One region of the Pseudomonas weihenstephanensis genome, then DNA from elsewhere that is predicted to be linked to it. Evidence: riboswitches for the same ligand, from Rfam matches in the RefSeq annotation. Region 1 holds a riboswitch; the other holds the start of a gene.

Region 1 (7,499 bases):
ACTGGGCGTATTAGCGGCGCTGTACAAGCTGCTGCTGTACCCGTTCGTGGCGCGTGCCGGTGAATACCGCGTGATCAACGTGCGCAGCGACAAAGGCGCCGTGCACTTGACCCTGGCCCCCATCGATAAAGGCTTTGCCTTCAAGGCCGGTCAGTTCGCGTTTCTGTCGTTCAAGGACAAAGGCCTGCGCGAGCCTCACCCCTTCACCATCGCCTGCGCCCACCGTGAAAACGGCCACCTTGAGTTCGTGATCCGGGCCTTGGGGGACTACACCCAAGCCTTACGCGAGCAGGTCAAAATCGGCATGATTGCCGACCTCTACGCGCCTTACGGGCGCTTCAAACGCCCGGCCAAAGCGGCAAAGGAAATCTGGATTGGCGCAGGCGTCGGCATCTCGCCCTTTATCGCCTGGTTGCAAGACCCGCACGGCGAGCGTTTCGACGCCGCCACCCTGATCTATTGCTTCAACCCTGCCCGCGCCTTCCCGCCTGCCGAACAACTGCAACAGGTGGCCGAACAACGAGGCGTGGCATTCGTGGCCAATAGCGGGGGCACCGAGCAACTGGCCGCGCACCTGCGCCAGGCCCTTAACCACACTTCACCGGCAACGGTGCATGTCAGCTTCTGCGGTCCAAAAGGCTTGTTGCTGCGGGTTCGCGAACTGATGCGCGAGTGCGGCGTGCCCGAGAAGAATCTGCATGTGGAGTTGTTTGAGTTTCGCTGAGGGTAAAGGTGTACAGGCGCTGCTCAGGCAGCGCCTTTTTTATGGGCAGCAGATGCCATTTGATGCTAAAAGGCTGCGCTGCATAGCTGCCAGAGCGATTTTGAGTGTTCGAGTTCACCAGTTACATCGGGCTGTTCCTCGCCGCATTTGGCGCGGCGTCCCTGTTGCCGATGCAGTCCGAAGCGGTGCTGGTGGGCATGCTGGTGTCGGCCCACTACAGCGTGGTGGTGCTGTTGATCGTCGCCACACTCGGCAATGTGCTGGGGTCGGTGTTCAACTGGCTACTGGGGCGCTCGGTCGAGCGCTTTCGTCACAAGCGCTGGTTTCCCGTGAGCCAAACAAAGCTTGAAAAAGCGCAGCAGTTTTATCTGCGCTATGGCCGCTGGTCGTTGCTGCTCAGTTGGGTGCCGATCATTGGCGATCCTCTGACCCTGATCGCCGGGGTGATGCGCGAGCCGCTTTGGCGGTTTTTGCTGATTGTGACGCTGGCCAAAGCGGCTCGGTATGCAGTGTTAACCGCCCTTACGCTGGGCTGGATTAACGCTTAGGGCGCTGGCGCGCGCAGGGTGATGTGAGTGATTTCTGCCGCACGACCCAGCCGAATCGGAAAGCCGTTCCACAACCCGGTGCCGTTGCTCACGTAAAGCTGCATGCCTTGCACATCGTAAAGTCCCGAGACAAACCCCTGATTGGCCCATTGCGCCAATAGATGCGGCCCCAGGATTTGGCCGCCGTGGGTGTGCCCCGACAGTTGCAGACCGACGCCTTGCCTGGCATTGGCCAGGGCGCCAATGGGGCGGTGACTGAGCAGGATGACCGGGGCATCCTGCGGAGCATCGCGCAGGGCTGCGGCTACGTCCGGCAACGGTAACCTCGTGGTCGCCGCCGCTTTGTCGGTGATACCCGCCAGTACCAATTGCCGACCGTTATGGGTCACCAGCACGTGGTCATTGAGCAACATGTGCAGGCCCAACTGTTCGAACGCGGGCAACCAGTGTACGTAGTCAACGTAGTATTCGTGGTTACCGGGGATGGCAAACACGCCATACCGGGCGCTGAGCTGCTGCAAGGGTTGCACATCGGCTGCACGGGCTTGCGGGGTACCGTCCACCAGGTCGCCGGTGATCACAATCAGATCCGGTTGCAGGGCATTGGTTTTTTCGACCACCGCCTGCATCCACGGCGCTTGCAGCAGTCGGCTGGCGTGCAGGTCGGTCAGTTGCACCAGCCGCAAGCCGTCCATTTGCGGCGGCAAATGCGGCACCGTGACTTCAATGTTTTTTACATCCGGCACGCGTATCGCTTGCCACACGCCCAATAACGACAAGCCGACGCTGATGATGCCCAGAGCGGCATTCAGGCGCCGATTGCGCAGCAGTTCACGACCGTTTTGAGGTGAGACAAAATACGTCAGCAAGCCGATCACATCGCGCACTAACAGCAGCAGTGCCAGCACGATCAGACTGCCAAACGCCCAGCCCAGCGCAATCAACACCTCACCGGGTAGTTCGGGCGACGCCATGCTGCCAAACACATTGCGGGTGATCAGGTGATGCTCGGCCACCAGCAACAGCAACGCGCTGAGCACCCACTTGCAGGGCAGGCTGACACGCAATGGCCAGATGAAGCGCACCATTACATACAGCGCGATGAATGCAGTAACCACATGAAACATGCTTATTTCCTGTCCAGACCTGAGGTGTACGGCGCAGAGAGTGACAAGCCGGTGATGTCATTGCAACCGTTCGCCCGTCTCATTGTGAATACCGCGCAGGCATTGGCTGAGGGGCAGGCTTCACACAATTTTCACACCTGGCTGTTATGCTACGCGCCTCTTTGGGGAGTAGCAGGTCGCCATTTACGTGGCGGCGCTCTGGTCAACATTCTCGGCAACCAGCCGTGGCCAGGGCATCCGTCAGGATTTGCGAGACCAACGTCATACCTGTGCTGAAGTCGGGCGCGCAGTGTCATGTCGTTGTCTTGCGCCCGACTGGACCATAGCCGTGAACCCAATTGCCTTGATTTTTCTCGCCTTTGCCATGTCGACGGACGCTTTTGCTGCGGCCATTGGCAAAGGTTCCAGCCTGCATAAACCGCGTTTCAGCCAAGCCCTGCGCACCGGATTGATTTTTGGTGTGATCGAAGCCATCACCCCCGTGATTGGCTGGGCCATCGGCCAGGCCGCCAGCAGTTATGTCACCCAATGGGATCACTGGATCGCCTTCACCCTGCTGCTGGGGTTGGGGCTGTACATGATGTACAACGGGGTTAAACCCGACGACCAACAAAGCGAAGAAAAGCCCGCGCAGCACTCGTTCTGGGTTCTGGTGCTCACAGCCATTGCCACCAGCATCGATGCGCTCGCCGTGGGCGTCGGCCTGGCGTTTGTGGAGGTGAACATTTGGGTCGCGGCGGCAGCCATCGGCCTGGCGACCATGACTATGGTCGTGATCGGCACCTTGCTCGGCCGTGCGCTGGGCAGTTGGGTCGGCAAGCGCGCCGAAATCATCGGCGGCGTGGTGTTGATGTTGGTGGGCGCGACCATCCTGTATGAACATTTGAGCGCGGTGTAAGCCACGTGAAGCCTCTGCCGCCATCGCGGCAGGGGCTTCGACACTCAGTCTTGCGGCGTGCTGTGTGCGGCAGAACGGCTGATCCGGTACATGCTCACGCAATAAATCGCCAAGGCCACACCCGCCAGTCCGCCGCCGGTTACGCCAATGTAGGCGTAACCCGCGTTTGCGCCGACCCAACTGCCCAGCAGTGCCCCGCCCCCGATACCAATGTTGTAGATGCCGGAGAACATGGCCATCGCCACGTCCGTGGCATCAGGTGCCAGCATCAGCACCCGCGATTGCAACGCCAACCCGAAGCACATGATAGCCATGCCCCAGAACAGGCTTAACGTGGCCAGATACGACTCTTTACCACTGAGCGGCAACAGCAACGCCAGGCACACGGCCAGCACTGACACGGCAACCACCAGAAAGCGTTGCGGGCTATGGCGATGCAACACGCTGAACAACAGCGAACCAATGATCCCGGCGCCGCCAAACAGCAGCAAAATGATCGTCACCACATTGCCACTCATCCCCGCCACGGTCTGAATGAACGGTTCGATGTAGCTGTAAGCGGTGAACTGCGCGGTGACCACCATCGCGGTCAGCACGTAAACGGCCACCAGCGCCGGACGCTTGAACAGCACCGGCAAGCTTCTGAGCGAGCCCGAGTTTTGGCTCGGCAACAGCGGCAACGTTCGCGCCAGCCAAAACACCAACACCACGGCAAAACCGGCAATCACCAAAAATGTGGTGCGCCAGCCCATCGCCTCGCCCAGCAGTCGGCCCAGCGGAATCCCCAAGACCATTGCCAGTGAGGTGCCGGTCGCCAATAAGCCCAGTGCTTGCACCTGTTTGCCTTCTGGCGCCAGACGCACCGCCAACGACGCGGTGATGGACCAGAACAGTGCATGGGACAACGCGACACCAATTCGGCTGAGCATCAGGATGCCGAAGTTGGACGCCACACTGGACAGCACATGGCTGGCGATAAACATGCCAAAGAGGATCAACAGCAACTTGCGCCGCTCCACGTTGCGCGTCAGCAACATGATCGGCAGCGAGGTCAGCGACACGACCCACGCATAAATCGTGAGCATCAGCCCGACACTGGCGGTGGTCATATCAAAACTGGCACCTATCGCACTCAGCAGGCCCACGGGCACAAATTCGGTGGTATTGAACACAAACGCGGCCAGCGCCAGCGCGATGACCGGTTGCCAATTGGCATTGGATGAAACGTTGGGAGTGCTCATTTAAAGGGTGTACTACTCGCTATCGATGATCTAACAGGCCCATGACTCGACCTCCCCGGCACATGCTTTTTGCATTCACAACACGTGCCATGCGCAGCGGGTCAGCCGCCTGAGCCACACAGTGCGGCATTCTATAGGCATCTGCCCCAAACGTTAGTGCACATCGATTGAGCGCGCGAGACATTTTGTCGCACGGGTGCCTGTGCCCCGCGTCAACCGTGCACTACCCCAAACAGGTTAGTGCGCAGCCCAGAGATGCTACCCTGCGCGCCTCAAAGATCTGGCAACCAGCCAGGCAACATCTCCCCGTGCCGGCGCCAGCGTGCACAGGCCAGCAGGCGCGGGGCTGTTCAGGAGTGTTCATGGTCAAGCCTTCGCCGCGTCTTGCATTCAATGCCTTGAGTTTCAGCCTGCTGGTCACCAGCGCCGTGCAAACGGCTCACGCCGGTGAAACCGAGTTACCCGCCATTTCGGTCACCGGCCAGGACAGCATGGGCTATCAGGCCGACACGGCATCGGTCGGCGGGTTTGACGCGGCACCGTTGCTCGACACCCCGGCTTCGATTTCGGTGTTCAATGAGGCGCTGATCAACGACCAACAGGCGCGCCTGCTCAGCGACGTGTTAAAAAATGACGCGTCGGTCGGCGAAAGCTATGCCCCCATCGGTTATTACCAGAACTTTGTCGTGCGCGGTTTCTCGCTGAACGCGGCCAGCAGCTACAAAATCAACGGGCGCACCATCGCTGGCGAGCAAAACGTCGGGCTTGAGAACAAGCAGCAAGTGGAACTGCTCAAAGGCCTTTCTGGCTTGCAAACCGGCATGTCGGAACCCGGCGGTTTGGTCAACTATGTGACCAAACGCGCAGCCGATGTGCGCTCGGTAACGGTGTCCACCGACGAGCGTGGTAGCGGTTACATCGCCACCGACGTCGGCGGCTGGTTTGGCAGTGAGCAACAATTTGGCCTGCGCGCCAACGTGGCCCATGAAGACATCCACTCTTACGTTGAGCACGCCAATGGCCAGCGCGATTTCGTGTCGCTGGCCTTCGATTGGAACATCAGCCCTGATGCGCTGCTGCAACTGGATGTCGAATACCAGACCAAAGAACAACGTTCAGTGCCCGGTTACCAACTGCTGGGCGGCACTGAACTGCCCCATGACGCCTCGCCAAAAAAACTGCTGGGCCATCAAAGCGGCTCAAAGCCCGTCACCATCGACTCGCTGAACATGAACGGCAACTTTGAGTACCGCTTCAGCGACAACTGGAAAGGCACCCTCAGCGCCTCACGCAGCAAAGTGGTGATCGACGACTACAGCGCCTTTGCCTGGGGCGGATGCGCGACAGGCGACGCGTGCTCACAAGGCAACTATTTCACCCCGGAAGGCGGCTACGACATTTACGACTTCCGCAGCCCCGATGACACTCGGCGCAACGACGAGGCCCAAGCCACCCTCAGCGGCAGTTTCAATACGGGCGGCCTGCGCCATGAATTGACGGTGGGCAGCAGCGCCTTGCGCCGCGTAGTGAATAACCGCACCTCGATCATGGAGTGGATCGGCAGCGCTAATATCAACGCCGAACCCGCAGACTACCCGCGCTACAACGGTGCCTTGAACGACAGCCACCGACGCCTCGACAGCCGCCAATATGGGGTGTTCTTCAACGATCGCATCAGCTTCAACGAGCAATGGCAAACCGTATTGGGCGGGCGTGAAGTACGCCTGGATGAAAAAACCTTCGACGACAGCGGTGACACCACGCGCCACACCCAACGCTACGAATTCCTGCCGCAGGCAGCGCTGATCTACAAACCGCTGCACAACCTGTCGCTCTACACCCGCTACAGCAAAGGCTTGTCGCTGGGTGGCACGGCGCCGTGGTTTGCCAGCAATGCCTTCGAGATCCTGGCGCCCAGTGTGTCGCGCCAGATCGAAGCCGGGCTCAAGTACGACTGGCAGCGCCTGAGCCTCAGCGCCACGCTGTTCCAGATGCGCCAGGCGTACTCGTATTCGCAACCCGATGGCGCTGGCCACTTCACCTACGTGCAGCAGGGCGAGCAGAAAAACACCGGCCTGGAATTGGCGGCTAACGGCTGGGTGACTCAGCGCTTGCAGGTGTCTGCAAGTGTTGCGGCCATCCGCTCACGGGTATCGGGTAGCGGCACGCCCGAGTACGAGGGCCATCAAACCCTCAACGTCCCGACCCTGCGCGCCAGCCTCTATGGCGATTACGCCCTGCCGTGGGTCGATGGCCTGGCGCTGCTCGGCGGCGTGCAATACAGCGGCAAAAAATACGCCAACCAACAGGGCAACGTGCAGGCGGCCAGTTATGCGGTGTTCAACATGGGTAGCCGCTACAGCACCCGCATCGAAGGGTACGACACGGTGTTTCGCCTGACCGTCGACAACCTGTTCGACAAGCGTTACTGGCGCGATGTCGGCGACTACATGGGCGACAACTACGTGTTCCAGGGCGCACCGCTAACAGCCCGGTTGAGTGCTTCAATCGATTTTTAAGCTTCACGCGTGCACTGCGCTTTGAATCTCGCGTGGGTGACACTGGCCAGCTATCACGCGGGTCAGCAGGTCCCGCTAAATCAACAAGGACTTTAGCGCATAGAGCGCTCAACCTATTAAGGCCTGATAGACAGATTGGTTCCTTTAGGTCTGTACGCACAGGTATTTGAACTCTCGGTGGCAGAATCACAGACTTGCAAACAACCGCCCCCCTGCGGAAATTGAGCACTGAGGGTCAACGTGTCGCCATAGATCGGAGTCACGGCCGTGAATTGCCGTTCGCAACGAACATCGGGACTGAACGCCAACGTTATCGATTCATGCCCTACGCGGGTACGGTAGTTCAACGCAAAACTGTGTGTGCTGTGCCAGCCACTGCGTGACGGCAACACAAAGCGATAGTTGAGGTCATCGAGTTTCTCGCCGCGCACGTCAGTAAAGC
Region 2 (7,499 bases), on a different contig from region 1:
TGGCCCGCAGTGCCTTGATACCGATGTACAGCAGGTAAGCGGCTGCCAGCCATTTCAAGGCGTTAAACAACACAATCGACTGCGACACAATGATGCCGATACCCAGCAGCGAGTACCCCACATGGACAAAAATCGCCGTGCCCACTCCGAACGCCGTAAACATGCCCGCGCGACGACCGTGGGTCACACTTTCACGCACGACTACGGCAAAATCCGGCCCTGGGCTGGCCACCGCCAACAGGTGAATCAGGGCGACGGTCAAGAATTCTGTCCAATACATGCACGGCTCCATTACAAATTGTTTCTTCTGATAGTCTCGCCACATTACGCCTTCATTTCACAGTACAAAAGGTACAGTTGATGACGAACACTCACCGCGCCGTATTCCTCGATCACCCCTCACTGGACCTGGGTGATCTTGACCTCAGCCCCCTGCGCCAGTGTTTCAATACGTTGCAGTTGTACACCGATACGACGCCAGCCAACGTGGTCGAACGCTTGCAAGGTGCCAGCGTCGTCATCAGCAATAAAATCCTGCTGAACGCCGACACCCTCGCCCAGTGTCCGGACCTGAAGCTGATTTTGGTCGCCGCCACGGGCACCAACAACGTAGACCTTGAGGCGGCCCGGGCGCACGGCATGGTTGTCGCCAACTGCCAGGGTTACGGCACGCCCTCTGTGGCACAGCACACCTTGATGTTGCTGCTGGCACTGGCCACGCGCGTCATCGACTACCAAAAAGCCGTGTCCGCAGGTGAGTGGCAAACCGCCAAACAATTCTGCCTGCTGGACTTCCCGATTGTTGAACTAGAAGGTAAAACCCTCGGCCTGTTCGGTCATGGGGAGCTGGGCAGCGCCGTGGCAAAACTGGCCGAAGCCTTTGGCATGCGGGTTTTGCTCGGGCAGATCCCGGGCCGCCCTGCTCGCCCCGATCGTCTGGCGCTGAACGAATTGCTGCCTCAGGTCGATGCCGTGACCTTTCACTGCCCGCTCAATGAGCACACGCGTCACTTTATCGGCGCCCCGCAGTTGGCATTGCTCAAGCCCGGCGCCTTCGTCATCAACACGGCGCGCGGCGGCATGATCGACGAACAGGCCCTGGCCGATGCCTTGCGCAGTGGCCATTTAGGCGGCGCTGCCACCGACGTGTTGAGTGTTGAACCACCACGCGACGGCAACCCGTTGCTGGCGGCTGACATCCCGCGCCTGATCATTACTCCGCACAGCGCCTGGGGCAGCCGCGAAGCCCGACAGCGAATCGTGGGGCAATTAAGCGAAAACGCCCAAGCGTTCTTCAACGGTACAGCGCTGCGGGTCGTCAGTTGATAAACTGCGCCCCTTTTTGAGGAGCAGATTATGGATCCGCGCAGTGAAGTACTGCTTCGCCAGCCCGAATACTTTCAAGGTGAGGTGCTGTTAGTCGGCCTGCCGCCGGACGATTTGCTGGGCCAGCTGCCCAATGCTCACGGTTGGTGCTGGCACGCAGGCGATCAAACCGCACTGGACGCCCGCTTTGCCGGGCGCGTGCACTTCGGGGTTGAATTAGCCGAGCGCTCATTTGACACCGCCGTGGTGTTTTTGCCCAAGTCCAAAGAACTGAGCGACTACGTCCTTAACGCCGTGGCCGCCCGTTTGCCCAATGCCGATGTGTTTTTGGTGGGTGAAAAGAAAGGGGGCATTGAAGGCGCCTCCAAACAGCTGGCAGCGTTCGGCAAGCCGCGCAAACTCGACAGCGCACGGCATTGCCAACTGTGGCAAGTCACCGTGGACACCGCACCCGCCGCTCCTGTACTGGCCCAACTGGCGCAACATTACGAGCTGCCGCTGGCCGAAGGTCCGCTCAACGTCGTCAGCTTGCCGGGCGTGTTCAGCCACGGCCGTCTGGACCGTGGCAGTGCTTTGCTGCTCGAAAACCTCGACAAACTGCCCAGCGGCCATGTGCTGGACTTCGGCTGCGGCGCGGGTGTGCTAGGCGCCGCCGTCAAACGTCGCTATCCGCACAACACTGTCACGCTGCTCGACGTGGATGCATTCGCCACCGCCAGCAGCCGTTTGACATTGGCCGCCAATGGCCTGGAAGCCGAAGTGATTACCGGCGACGGTATCGATGCGGCGCCGATGGGTTTGAACTCAATTTTGAGCAACCCACCGTTCCATGTCGGCGTCCACACGGACTACCACGCCACCGAAAACTTGCTGAAAAAAGCGGTCAAACATCTGAAATCAGGTGGCGAACTTCGGATTGTTGCCAACAGCTTCCTGCGCTACCAGCCCCTGATCGAAGAGCATTTTGGCGCCTGCGCGGTCAAGGCCCAAGGCCAGGGATTTCGGATTTACAGCGCAAAGCGTCGATAAGACGATTTGAAAAACAAGGCTTGCCGGATCGGATTTGCATAGGCAGAATCCGCTCCGTCCTAGGGGAGTAGTCTCCTCTGAGCTTCACGCTCATCCGGCATACGTCAACATACTTGGTCAACAGACCATGGCGTATGCGACCCAGGTGTCCGCACAGACGGACCGGGGTTTGACAAGACCTATGACACGAACACCTTACCCGGGGCGGGAAGGCTGTACGTGTCATAGCCGTGTCGACCCGCCCCTGGAAACCACCTGATGATGCTCGACTCCTTACTTGTTCCAACTGCAATCGTTGCCTTGGCCGAAATCGGCGACAAGACGCAACTGCTCGCACTCATTCTCGCTGCGCGCTTTCGCAAGCCCTGGCCCATTATTGCTGGCATCGTGGTCGCGACCCTGGCCAACCATGCGGCGGCGGGTGCTGTTGGCGCCTGGTTCAGCACCTTCTTCAGCGATGCAATGCTGCACTGGATTCTTGCGGCGAGCTTTACCGCCACCGCCTTGTGGACGTTGGTGCCGGACAAGATGGACGACGACGAAGCCAGTACTGCACGCAAGTACGGCCCTTTCGTGACCACCCTGATCACTTTCTTCATTGCTGAAATCGGCGACAAAACCCAAGTGGCAACCGTCATGCTTGCGGCGCAGTACCCCGATTTGTGGCTGGTGATTATCGGCACCACGCTGGGCATGCTGATTGCCAACGTGCCAGTGGTATTGGCGGGTAATTTTGCGGCCGACAAACTGCCGCTGACCCTGATCCGTCGCCTGGCGGCGGGTGCGTTTGTCGTCTTGGCTGCCGTGGCGGTGTACAAGGCCATGGTGATCAGTGGCTGGGTTTAAGCGCCCGACGTGAAATCAGCCCTCACCCTACCCCTCTCCCAAAAGGAGAGGGGACTGATTGGGGGTGTTTCAAATCTTCAGCGGGCGACAAACGTTGCGTAATCCACAGTTTCAAACACCCCTCACCCCAGCCGTTACTGGGTTTTCGGCGCCTGTTGATAAAGCGGCATCACCTTGGGAATCGCCGCTTCCAATGCTGCAATCCGGCTGCTGGACGCCGGGTGAGTGCTCATGAATTCAGGGGGCGCGTTCTGCGACTCCTGCGCCATTTTCTGCCACAAGGTGATCGCAGCGTTCGGGTTGTAGCCCGCACGAGCCGCCAACTCAAGACCGATCAGATCCGCCTCGTTTTCGTTGCTGCGGCTGTTAGGCAAGGTCAGGCTGTAATTCACCACGGTATCGGCTAATTGCATGCTGTCTTGCCCCAAGCCCAACAACGCGCCCGCCCCCTGCTTGGCGATTTCAATACCATAGGCTTTGGACATGGACTCGCGACCGTGTTCGCGCAAGGCGTGAGCAATCTCATGACCCATGATCGCGGCGATTTCATCGTCGCTCAGCTTGAGCTGATCAATGATCCCGCTATAAAAGATGATTTTGCCGCCAGGGCCGCAGTTGGCGTTGAGTTCATCACTCTTGATCAGGTTGACCTCCCAATCCCATTGCGCAGCATCCGGGCGAAACGCCGGTGCCTGGGCAATCAGTCGGTTAGCGATGGCTTGCAAGCGTTTAGCGTTGGCGCCGGTTTTGTCCAATGCGCCTTTGGTGTTCGCCTCGCTGACCGTTTGCTGGTACGACTGCGCGTACATCTGATCGACCTGCTGGCTGGAGAGCATGCTGAACATGTATTGCTTGCGCTCAACCCCGACCGCACCCGCCTTGGTCGTATTGACCGCCTGACACCCGCCGAGCAACAGCCCTGCGCCGATCACGCACACTACCGCTAACTTACCCATCACGACTCTCCATAAAGATGGCGCGTATCGTAGCAGACACACCCGTCAACCCGGCGTCAGACATTCCGGTGCATTGAGCTTGGGATCATTGACCAGGTTGGCCAACGGCCGCTCACGCAGCGCCGATTGCGGGCTGGCCAGCAGGGCTTGCAACACATGCAGCGGGGTTTCGGGGTCCAGCCACGCACGCTGGCCGTCTTCGTCCAGAATCAACGGCCGCCGCTGACTGGCGGCCGCCTGAGTGATGACCGCGGTGCTCAACCACTCGTGACCTTCCACCGGATAGGCTTCCCAAATCGCCGCAAAAAACAGCGATGCACCTTCACCCGGTGTCAGCCAATACGGACGCTTACGCGTGGTACCGCGCCACTCATAAAAGCCGTTGGCCGGCAGCAGACAGCGACGCTGACGAAAGGCATCGCGAAACATGGGTTGTTCGACCAGGGTCTCCGCGCGCGCATGCGCAGGCGTGCGGGACAGGTCGGTCAGCCAGGCCGGGGTCAGGCCCCAACGCGCGCGGGCCAACGTGCGCTGATCCGGCTGCACCCCCGCCCGCAGGATCAATACCGAGTCATTGGGCGAAATATTCCACTGCGCTTGCTGATCCGTCGGAAAACCGGGCAAAGCTGCAAATGCAGGATTCCAACGAAACAGAGCAAAACGTCCACACATGGGCCAGCACAACTCTTCTATATAGATAGCGGTGAAAAAGCGGTCTTTTAACAGACCAGCACATCCGGAAAACTCTCGGGTTCGTCGTCCGCTACGGGTGAGGCCGCATTGTACGCATCGATCAGCTCGCGCGCGTAAAGCGCTTGATCGTCGGCCACCGCCAAGCCCAGCAGCCCCAACGCCGGCAACTCGCCCATCCCGCCCACCAGATCACTTCCCTGAATGCTGGCAGACACGCCTTCACTGGCGAGCATGCCCGACAACAGCTCGGCTTCCATCAAGCTTTGCGGCTCATAAATGCGCTGCATGGCCGTTACTCGTTCTCAGTGCGCACATCGAGCATCCACTCACCATCGTGAATCTGAAGCGTGAAGAGGATTGGCCGACAACACACAGGGCAGTCTTCAAAGTAGGTTTGATCACCACCGGACAGATCAAGCACCGCTTCTACCGGCTCACCGCAATAAGGGCAGTTGTAGTGTTCGGTTTCAAGCATCGCGGTCTCCAAAGTAACTTGTGCGTATAATCGCCGGTCTATTTGCAGGGCTATTATTTTTGGCCTGCCTTGTTTACTTACCTTAGCCGTTTCCAACAAGAGAGCATGATGGGCCAATTCGATACCATCCGACCTTACGACGACGCCGAAGTCCCAGCAGTGCTGGCCCGGCTGCTCAGCGACAAGGCGTTTCTAGATATCCTTACCCACTTTCGCTTCCCGCGTCTGGCTGGCGCTTTCGGCTGGCTGTTAAAACCTCTTATAGCGCATCGACTGCAAAAAGAGTTCGCAAGGATTAACTCTGTCGCCTCGTTACAAGACAAGGTCGCGGTCTACGTCGATCGCACGATTGAACACGCAACCGACGGTGTGACCTATAGCGGCGTTGAAAACTTGAAGTCGGGCACCGCCTATCTGTTTTTGGCCAACCACCGCGACATCGTGATGGACCCGGCATTCGTCAACTACGCGGTGTACCACGCGGGCCTGCCGACGCCGCGCATCGCCATCGGCGATAACTTGCTGCAAAAACCCTTTGTCAGCGACCTGATGCGCCTGAACAAGAGCTTCATCGTGCACCGCTCGATCACCGGTCGCCGCGAAAAACTCGCGGCTTACCAATTGCTGTCGGCGTACATCAACCATTCGATCCGCAACGATGGTGTGTCCATCTGGATTGCTCAAGCCGAAGGCCGTGCAAAGGACGGTGACGACCGCACAGACTCGGCAATCCTCAAGATGTTTCACATGAGCCGTAAAAGCGAACCCTTCGGCGAGGTCATTCAATCACTGAACATGACCCCGGTGTCGATTAGCTATGAATACGACCCGTGTGATCAGGCCAAAGCGCGTGAACTGTACATCCGCGCCACAACCGGCACGTACAGCAAGGCACCGGGCGAAGACGACACTAGCATCGCCAACGGCATCACCGGCTACAAAGGCCGGGTACACATAAACTTCGCAGCGCCGATCACTGATGTTTTCGAAGACAGCAAACTGCTGGCCGCCGAAATGGATTGTCAGATCCTGACGGGATACCGACTGTTCCCGGCGCATTACCTGGCCTACGCGCAATGGGCTGAGGCTGACCCGCAATTGCAGGTGCCTGTGGCGAGCGACGTGTTCCCCGCCGATGAGTTGGCCAAGGCCCAACAGGAATGGCAACGCCGCCTGGACGCCTGCCCCGTAGAACACCGCCCATACCTGGTGCTGCAATATGCAATGCCGGTACGCAACCAATACCGCATCAAGGCTGGTCTGGTGCTTTAATCTCCCCCCCTTAAAGTGTGCTGTCACCGTATCGTCATCTAGAGAGGTCACTCTGTGGCCCCTCTAGACCGACACGGAGCTTGTCATGCTGCACGCCGAAAACCAGGACCACCTTTATCGCATTACGCCCAACGATGAACAGCAGGCGCTGATCGAAGGTTTAGCGTTCAACGTTCAGGATCGTCACTGGCTGGTGTATTGCGCGCTGAGTGGGCACACCCATGCGGACCTGCCCGAACTGGATATGCTCACCGGCGTCAGTCAACTTGAGTTGTATGCGCAAGCTGCCTGAACCCTGCGCGCACAAAAAAGCCCGAACTCGGCGAGTTCGGGCTTTTTGCTGTTGAACGGTTACTCGCCCAGCAGACGACCTACCGACGGGTCTTTAAACACGCGGGTCAGGGCATCGCTCAGTACATCGCTCACCAGTTTGGTATTGGTTTCCTGATTCGGAGCCATACCGAAGCGCTGGTCCAGGGACGCGCCATAACGACCACTGTAGGTGCGGCCGCCATTCTTCACGTCAGAACGGAAGGTTGCGCCAATGGTCGCTTCAGTCACGTACATCGAGTCCTTTGGCGACTGATACTTCAGCTCAGCCAGGGTCACGGTCAGTTGCGGGGCATTCATCGCATTGGCCGTCGGGGTGTAGCCCAACAAACGCACAGCGGCTTCAGCCTGGGCTTGCAGTTTTGGGAGCAGGTCCGCACTGCTGACACTGATGGCGCTGGTCTCAGGGTACATGCCACCGCGCGTGCCCAAGGTTGGGGATGGACGCCCATCCACCACACGCACAACCACAGGCTGACCGCGACCGACAGGTGCGAGCTGCGTGGTCAGTTTTGGTTGCGGGCTAAGTTGTTGCGGGCTGTGGGCGCAGCCGACCAGGGTCAAACTGGTCA

What was found. A riboswitch is a leader RNA that binds a small molecule or an ion and turns the genes downstream of it on or off. The one in region 1 is predicted to bind manganese.
Region 2: another riboswitch for manganese. It lies ahead of GYN01_RS05925 (TMEM165/GDT1 family protein); the one in region 1 lies ahead of mntP (manganese efflux pump MntP).

The regions. Positions count from the first base shown of each region.
Region 1 is NZ_JAAEBV010000008.1:47,224-54,722, reverse strand. Features, by position in the region: gene GYN01_RS20510 (ferredoxin reductase family protein) at 1-724, shown strand, start outside; gene GYN01_RS20505 (YqaA family protein) at 829-1,272, shown strand; gene GYN01_RS20500 (metallophosphoesterase) at 1,269-2,399, opposite strand; yybP-ykoY riboswitch at 2,551-2,720, shown strand; gene mntP (manganese efflux pump MntP) at 2,728-3,297, shown strand; gene GYN01_RS20490 (sugar transporter) at 3,342-4,538, opposite strand; gene GYN01_RS20485 (TonB-dependent siderophore receptor) at 4,901-7,057, shown strand; gene GYN01_RS20480 (hypothetical protein) at 7,174-7,499, opposite strand, start outside.
Region 2 is NZ_JAAEBV010000001.1:1,306,026-1,313,524, forward strand. Features, by position in the region: gene GYN01_RS05910 (LysE family translocator) at 1-280, opposite strand, end outside; gene GYN01_RS05915 (2-hydroxyacid dehydrogenase) at 361-1,326, shown strand; gene GYN01_RS05920 (class I SAM-dependent methyltransferase) at 1,357-2,355, shown strand; yybP-ykoY riboswitch at 2,405-2,526, shown strand; gene GYN01_RS05925 (TMEM165/GDT1 family protein) at 2,617-3,201, shown strand; gene GYN01_RS05930 (M48 family metallopeptidase) at 3,336-4,157, opposite strand; gene GYN01_RS05935 (SOS response-associated peptidase) at 4,203-4,829, opposite strand; gene GYN01_RS05940 (putative signal transducing protein) at 4,877-5,137, opposite strand; gene GYN01_RS05945 (CPXCG motif-containing cysteine-rich protein) at 5,143-5,325, opposite strand; gene GYN01_RS05950 (1-acyl-sn-glycerol-3-phosphate acyltransferase) at 5,434-6,597, shown strand; gene GYN01_RS05955 (hypothetical protein) at 6,683-6,889, shown strand; gene GYN01_RS05960 (YajG family lipoprotein) at 6,949-7,499, opposite strand, start outside.